Regions from separate parts of the Bacillus sp. 1NLA3E genome, predicted to be linked through region 2. Evidence: riboswitches for the same ligand, from Rfam matches in the RefSeq annotation. Region 2 holds a riboswitch; the other holds the start of a gene.
What was found. A riboswitch is a leader RNA that binds a small molecule or an ion and turns the genes downstream of it on or off. The one in region 2 is predicted to bind lysine.
Positions count from the first base shown of each region.

Region 1: it holds a riboswitch for lysine, as region 2 does, so the genes downstream of both, dapA (4-hydroxy-tetrahydrodipicolinate synthase) here and B1NLA3E_RS21530 (transporter substrate-binding domain-containing protein) in region 2, are expected to answer to the same signal.

Region 1 is NC_021171.1:2,615,569-2,619,347, reverse strand. It holds gene B1NLA3E_RS12400 (GNAT family N-acetyltransferase) at 1-254, opposite strand, end outside; gene dapA (4-hydroxy-tetrahydrodipicolinate synthase) at 1,062-1,949, opposite strand; lysine riboswitch at 2,078-2,257, opposite strand; gene B1NLA3E_RS26025 (erythromycin resistance leader peptide) at 2,485-2,529, shown strand; gene B1NLA3E_RS12390 (Msr family ABC-F type ribosomal protection protein) at 2,810-3,779, shown strand, end outside.
Region 2 is NC_021171.1:4,487,037-4,490,815, reverse strand. It holds gene B1NLA3E_RS21540 (multicopper oxidase type 3) at 1-599, shown strand, start outside; gene B1NLA3E_RS21535 (hypothetical protein) at 586-1,386, shown strand; lysine riboswitch at 1,577-1,757, shown strand; gene B1NLA3E_RS21530 (transporter substrate-binding domain-containing protein) at 1,907-2,752, shown strand; gene B1NLA3E_RS21525 (amino acid ABC transporter permease) at 2,813-3,595, shown strand; gene B1NLA3E_RS21520 (amino acid ABC transporter ATP-binding protein) at 3,614-3,779, shown strand, end outside.

The DNA of each region.
Region 1 (3,779 bases), 1.9 Mb from region 2:
TCATTTGAATATGTTTCTTTGGGAGAGATATTTGAATATACATAACCTACTATTTTATCATCATCTTTAACTACTACAGTATAATTGTATATTGCACTTTTTATTGAAGGAATCATCCGTGTGTCAAAATTCATGTTGTCAAACAATTCCGGTTTTATGTATGATTTCGATTTTTGAAAGGCCATGAGTTCATTGCATAAATCTCTACAGTATTCAATTTTTCCATCAGGTATAATTTCATATTTAAAATTCATTTTTTCCCTCCTATTATTAATCATTCTATTCACAAATTTCCAACACCTACTAGGAATCCTACTTGTGTTAGTACTTAAAGCCTTGCTAATGTTACTAATACCCGGTTAACCACGATATAATTTTAATACATAATTAAATTAAAACAAGTCTGCAGTAATTTAATACTAAGTCAGTAAAAACTGATTAAAGGAGTGTTTCGATAATAGTGAAGAAACTGGAAACAAAAATATGAATAATTGCCCATTAAAGTATGTTTTGAACTTAATTGTAGGTAAATGGCGACTTCCTATTATCTGGGCTTTGTGGCAAAACAATACATTACGTTCCAACGAAATGAAACGTAATGTTGATGTAATAGCAAATATGATATTGAAAGAATCCTTTTCATGCGAGTTCTCCGATTGCTGAATAAATCCACTGATAACTAACCAGAATGTTAATAGTTCACATATGAGCGGGAGTATGTAGAAAAAACAATGATGGAATTGGCACTTCCCAAAAGTGTTGTCGCAACTAGCTCACATGAACTAGGGATTGATATTGTTGATGTAGATATAGTCCATACAACTGGATAGCAACTATAGTTTAGGGTGGTATCAACTGGGGAGAATCCGAGCATTAGTATAGCTGTTAATTATTCGCTTTCTTTGTATCACTGGAAGCTAACGGATGCTTGGAAATAAAGTGGAAAATGTCAAAAAGCTTGGAGATTGATCCAAGCTTTTTTACATTTTTTTTAGTTTGAATAGAATTGCTGATCATTTAGTAAATTAACTCAATAAAATAAATCCAGCTATGAAAACTGATTAATTAAATACTTCTACCTTACTAAGTTCAAGCACACTTTGCAATGCACGTGTTTCTTCATCGCTCAAAGGAACCAATGGTAATCGAACACCACCAACATGGATCCCTTTCATATTTAACGCTGCTTTAACCGGAGTAGGGTTTGGTGCTGCAAATAGTGCTTTCATAATTGGGAGAAGTCTGCGATGAGCTATTGCCGCTTCCTCGACATGACCCAACTTAAAGCTATTCATCATTTCTTGCATTTCATTCCCAATAATATGAGATGCAACAGAAATGACTCCCGTACCGCCAATCGCTAATAGCGGTAACGCTAAACCATCATCACCACTATAGACGGTAAAATCACTAGAGGTCTTGTTAATGATGTCTGCCATCACATCTAAGCTGCCACTTGCTTCTTTAATAGCGACAATATTATTAATCTTAGAAAGACGAACAACGGTTTCAACTGACAGGTTAACCACACTTCGTCCAGGGATATTATAAAGCACAACGGGTAACGAAGTTGATTCGGCAATTGTTTTAAAATGTTGAAACATTCCTTCTTGAGAAGGCTTGTTATAGTAAGGAGTTACGAGCATAATCCCATCTACACCAGTTTCCCCAGCCTGTCTTGTTAAGTTTATTGAAGCTCTCGTATTATTGGAGCCTGTTCCTGCGATAACGGGAACTCTGCCACCGACAACATCGACAACAAATTTAAATAATGCTACTTTCTCTTCTGTAGTTAAAGTAGGAGATTCCCCAGTTGTACCTGCAACAACTATTCCATCAGTACCATTAGCAATTAAATGATTAACTAGGATTCTTGTCGCATTAAAATCAATCTCATCATTTTGATCAAACGGTGTAACCATTGCGGTTAATACCTGCCCAAAATTCATTTTTCCTCATCCTTTACATAATTTTTTTAAAATTATAGAGGGACAAGACTATTCAAAAATCAACGCAAAAAAACAGCAACGAGGGTTCGCTGCTGCATTAGAAACATAAATAAAAATATCGTTCCCATGCGTGAGATAGCCCTCCATATAGTTTCCTATATGACAGTTCTGCATTTATTCAATAGCAGACCCAGTTTTAAGAACAATGAGGTTCTTTTCACTTCGGCAAATTCCCCTTTCTACAATCGTCACTGGATCTCATCATCCTAAGATTGTGTACTATTGGTCTTTGCGCCTCTATCCTCACTTCAAAAGGTATTGAAGTAAGAAAATATTTAATTGAAAGTAATAATAACAGAATTCCGTTACTGTTTCAAGGGTAATAGTAGAAATATTATAATAAAACAGAAGAGTGATACACTTGAATTGTAGTCTGGCAGAGTGGATGAAAAGAAGTTCAGTTTCTCTTTGACTACTTCTAAAAGAAAATCTATAATTATGTTGTAAGCATTAAATTTGGGAGGATTATTAAAAAATGACCCATTTTATGAGACTTCGATTCCAAACTTTGAACTCGTAATTTAATACGTTCAAAGGCTCTGTTTGTGTATACAGAGTACACGGGATTAGTCTGTCCTTTTTTAATCATCTTCATTTCGCATTTAAAATATATAAATGTAGAAAGGCAGATCATTCAATTTTTCTTTATTTATGTCCTTTTCTCCGTGAAAGGAGTTATTTAGTGAGGACTTATTGGTATAACACCAAGGATTTTATTCCCGTTACTCTCAAATCACAGGCAGATAGCCTGTGGTTTTTTTCGTGAGAAAAAGACCATGACTAACTGGAGGTTGAGAAGAATGGAAAAGGTATATATCGAGTTAGAAAATATTGAACTGTCATTTTTAGATAAATTAATTTTATATATCCAGCGGCTGTCAGTATATCAGTTTGATCGAATTGGGTTTGTTGGCAAAAACGGGGTTGGAAAAAGTACGCTATTAAAGCTAATGAATGGTCAAATTTTACCGGATAAGGGTCATGTAAACCGTTTTGTGGATTTTGCCTATTTTGATCAATTAAAGACACCTGTTGAAAAAGATGTGGATTATGAGTTGTTAGGAAAGCTTGCTATCCCTCAAACAGAAATTGAAAACTTCAGTGGAGGGGAACAAACACGGATGAAACTAGCTGAATTATTCTCCACCTATCATGAAGGTTTATTAATTGACGAGCCGACCACTCATTTGGACGAAGCTGGTATCCAATTCTTGATTGAGAAATTGTCTTATTATCCTGGTGCACTTGTCCTTGTAAGTCATGATCGTTATGTATTAGATAAACTAGTCACGAAAATTTGGGAAATAGAGAACGGAACTGTAACGGAATATCCAGGGAACTATTCAGATTACGTTGCCCAAAAAGAGCTTCAGCAAAAGCAACAACAAGAACAGCATGAAAAGTATGTTAAAGAAAAAAGCCGACTTATGAAAGCTGCAGAGGAGAAAATGAAAAAGGCTGACAAAATAACCCAGGCGAATGGCCATATCAATAAAAAGGAAACGAAAGCAAAAGCAAATAAGATGTTTATGACCAAATCAAAGGATACAAGCCAAAAAGCGGTTCAACGTGCAGCAAAAGCGATTGAACAACGCGTTGAACAACTCGTTGAAGTGAAGGCGCCAGAGGAGCAAAAAACACTTCATTTTCATCAACCAATAGCCTTGCAGCTCCACAATAAATTCCCAATAATGGCTGATCGAATAACGTTAAAGGTAGGGGACAAAACCCTTCTCAACGAAGCGAGTTTCCAATTCCCATTAGGTAGGA
Region 2 (3,779 bases):
TGCATGATGGCGTCCGGCTTGTTGCTAAGAACGGAAATCTGATTATTGACCCAGAACCACTTTTTGTCGAAAGGGAGGACCCATTGGAGGACTTCGAGAATCAGGGGTCAAGAGGCTTCAATTATCGTGCTGAACGGTTTAGTCACCGATTAACTAGTCCTAACGATATATCAAAAGTATTCAGCTCTAAGGTCCATGGCGATCCTGCTACCCCACTATTTATTGCTTATGCCGGCGATCCTGTTACATTTCGCTTTGTTACACCAGCAGACCGGGCGAGAGGTCACGCTTTTACGATTCATGGCCATAAGTGGTTAAAAAGCAGTGATGATGTAAATTCCTCCGTTATTTCGATTAGTGGACAGAATGTCCCTGGGTCTAATGATGATTTTGAATTATTTTATGGTGCCGGCGGTTATTGTCAAAGTCCTGGTGATTACCTCTATCGTTCTGGCAACATCCGTTGGGATATCGAACTTGGATTATGGGGGATCATGAGGGTTTTAGGGGAAAGAATCCCTTATTTGGCTCCATTGGATGAGAGAAGTTCTTATGGAAGAAAAGAGGTAAAGGAGGATAACTTAAATGAAGGAACATGAAGATCAAGACTATAAGGAAAGTCAATTGGAAGCATGTGAATGTGACGGAAAACTTGATCATGATCAATCATGTTCATGTCCTCCCTTACATCCATGCCCTGAAAAGATTCCTACTCCACGATTTCGATCACCGAACAGTCCATTGCCGCCAGCAGAACTCGATGAATTACAGGAATGTATCGAGGTTGCCAATCATTTACTTCGTTCATTAAGCAATGAGCGTAACCCAAATAATCAACGGCAATTGCAATTACATTTACTAGATTTGAGGGATATTTTAATCCGTGTAAAGGTCTACTGTCAGGAAAAGCAAATTGAAGAGGTAGGGACACTTGTAACAGCTGGAAAGAACTTTATTAAGTTGAATACAGTGGGAAAAAGGGTGTTCATCCTATTTAATAAAATCGACTCCTTGCAATATGAGGAATGCAACACAGAGAAAAAACATCAACAGGAACTCATCCATTTGAATCGCCAGCTCAAGAGGGAGCTCGTTCTCCATTTTGGTGAATTTGTTTCTGGTGAACCAGAACTAGTTAATCTTTTCTTTGGCATCCCTATCCATCTAATGCTTTTTCAATTTGTCGGATGTCAGGTGGAAGTAATGGTTGAGGATAAGAGCGAGGCAATTTCTGGCCAATTATTGAATGCGGATGAAAACTTCTTGCACCTTTTAAACAAAGAGGAAATGGAACAAATTCCTTTTGCGAAAGCATGTTTGATTCGGTGTCTGTTTAACAGGGACCGCGACTTCATTCTTCTTGGCAATCAAAAATTTTGCGGTTAGATCTTTTGCGTAAGATAAAGGTAAGGCACAACTAGGTAATCAAATCACTAGTTGTGCCTTTTTGCGCGCAAAACTTCCGATTGTCCCCTATAAGAACCGTCCCTCTTGACACCCCCGCTCCCCCTTGACAGATCCTATTTGTTATTTTAAGATATATTAAAATAATAACTTAATAGACCTCACTTTTAACATGTGAGGTAGAGGCGCGATATTTAACAGTTTTTAGTGGAGTCTGAGAGACTTTGATACTAAGGAGAAGGAAATGTCGCCGAAGCTTGTAATATCTCAGTATTACTTGCTGGGTCTGCAGTTAAGAGCTGTAGAACTGTCTCAATAAACTTCCCGGTTTATTGAGTTGTGCTATCTCATTTGGGAAAAAAGAGGATTTAGGGTTCCTTATGCATATAAGGCCTGAGTTCATCGCTCAGGTCTTTTTTTGTTGAGTAAAATACCTAAAAAATGAATAAGTGTTAAGGTTCAGAAAACTATAAAATTTATAATCAAAGGGAGAGGAATCATTATGATGAAAAAATTATCTATTTTAATAGCTATGTCTTTGGCAGCTATTATTCTATTATCGGGTTGTGGAAAAAGTAGTAGTTCAGAAAAAGCGGATGGATCTTCAAAAGAAGATGACACTTTTAAAGTAGGTCTCGAAGCTGGATATGCCCCATTCAACTGGACTCAAAATGGCGATTCCGATGGCGGTGTGAAAATTGATGGCAATGCGGAATTTGCAGGCGGATATGATGTTGAAATCGCTAAAAAAATTGCTGATGGTTTAGGAAAAAAATTAGTGATTGTCAAAACTGAATGGGATGGCCTTGTTCCTTCATTAACTTCTGGAAAAATCGATGGAATTATTGCAGGGATGTCTCCAACAGCAGAGCGTAAAAAGACAATCGATTTCTCAGACAACTACTATAAATCAGATTTAGTTATCGTGGTTAAAAAAGGTGGAAAATATGAGGATGCGAAATCCATTCAAGATTTTAGTGGAGCAAAAATATCGGCACAATTGAATACATTCCACTATTCAGTAATCGACCAAATCAAAGGTGTAAAAAAACAGCCAGCTATGGATAACTTCCCAGCAATGCGAGTTGCTCTGGAATCAGGTGTAATTGATGGATACGTATCGGAACGTCCTGAAGGTATTAGCGCTTCTTCTGCGAACGATCATTTTGCCATGGTAGAACTGTCAGAAGGATTTAAAACATCAGATGGTGACACAGCAATCGCAGTGGGTGTGGCGAAAGGTAGTAAATTGACTGAAAAAATCAATAAAATCTTAGCAGGAATATCAGAAGAAGAACGTCAAAAAATTATGGAGACAGCTATTAAAAATCAACCAGCAGCTAAATAAAAATGATTTGAAACCGGGTGTATTTTACGCACTCGGTTTCATGAATATAGGAGGAGAAAGATGAGCTTTGATTGGGTAGTAAAAATTGTCTCAGAAAATTGGCCAATGTTTCTTCGTGGTGCTGGTGTGACACTCTTAATTGCCATCATTGGTACGATTATAGGGTCGATCATTGGTTTATTAATAGGGGTTATTCGAACCATTCCGATGCCTGAACGAGGGGCCAAACGCTTCTTTTTAAAATTAATAAATGCCATTCTTTCTATTTATATTGAGTTTTTCCGTGGAACACCAATGATTGTACAAGCGATGGTCATTTATTATGGTTCCGCTTTAGCATTTGGTTTTGATATGGACCGATTATATGCAGCAATTTTTATCGTATCAATCAATACAGGGGCCTACATGTCAGAAATTGTTCGCGGCGGTATTGTATCGATTGACAAGGGACAATTTGAAGCAGCCCAAGCAATCGGGATGAACCATGTTCAAACGATGTTTAATATTATTTTACCGCAAGTTATTCGCAATATTTTACCAGCCACAGGAAATGAATTTGTCATCAATATTAAAGATACCTCAGTGCTGAACGTTATTTCTGTTTCGGAATTATATTTCCAGACTAAATCAATTGCCGGTAACAACTTTAGATATTTTGAATCATTTTTTGTCTCCTGTATTATTTATTTTATTATGACCTTTACGGTGACAAGAATTTTGCGTTTTATCGAAAGAAAATTGGATGGTCCAGACAATTACATTATGGGTGGGAATCAAATGCAAGTGGCAACAGTAGAGGATATGTTGCTTAAGGACAATAATAGAGACGGGAATACATTGTAGAACGGAGGGTGAGAAAAGATGGAAAAGGTTATTGATATTCAACATTTGAGCAAATCCTTTGGTACTCATGAAGTCTTAAAAGATATTGATTTTTCAGTGGAAAAGGGAGAAGTAGTCTGTATCATCGGTTCCTCCGGGTCGGGTAAATCAACTCTTCTTCGTTGCGTGAATCTGCTAGAAAAGC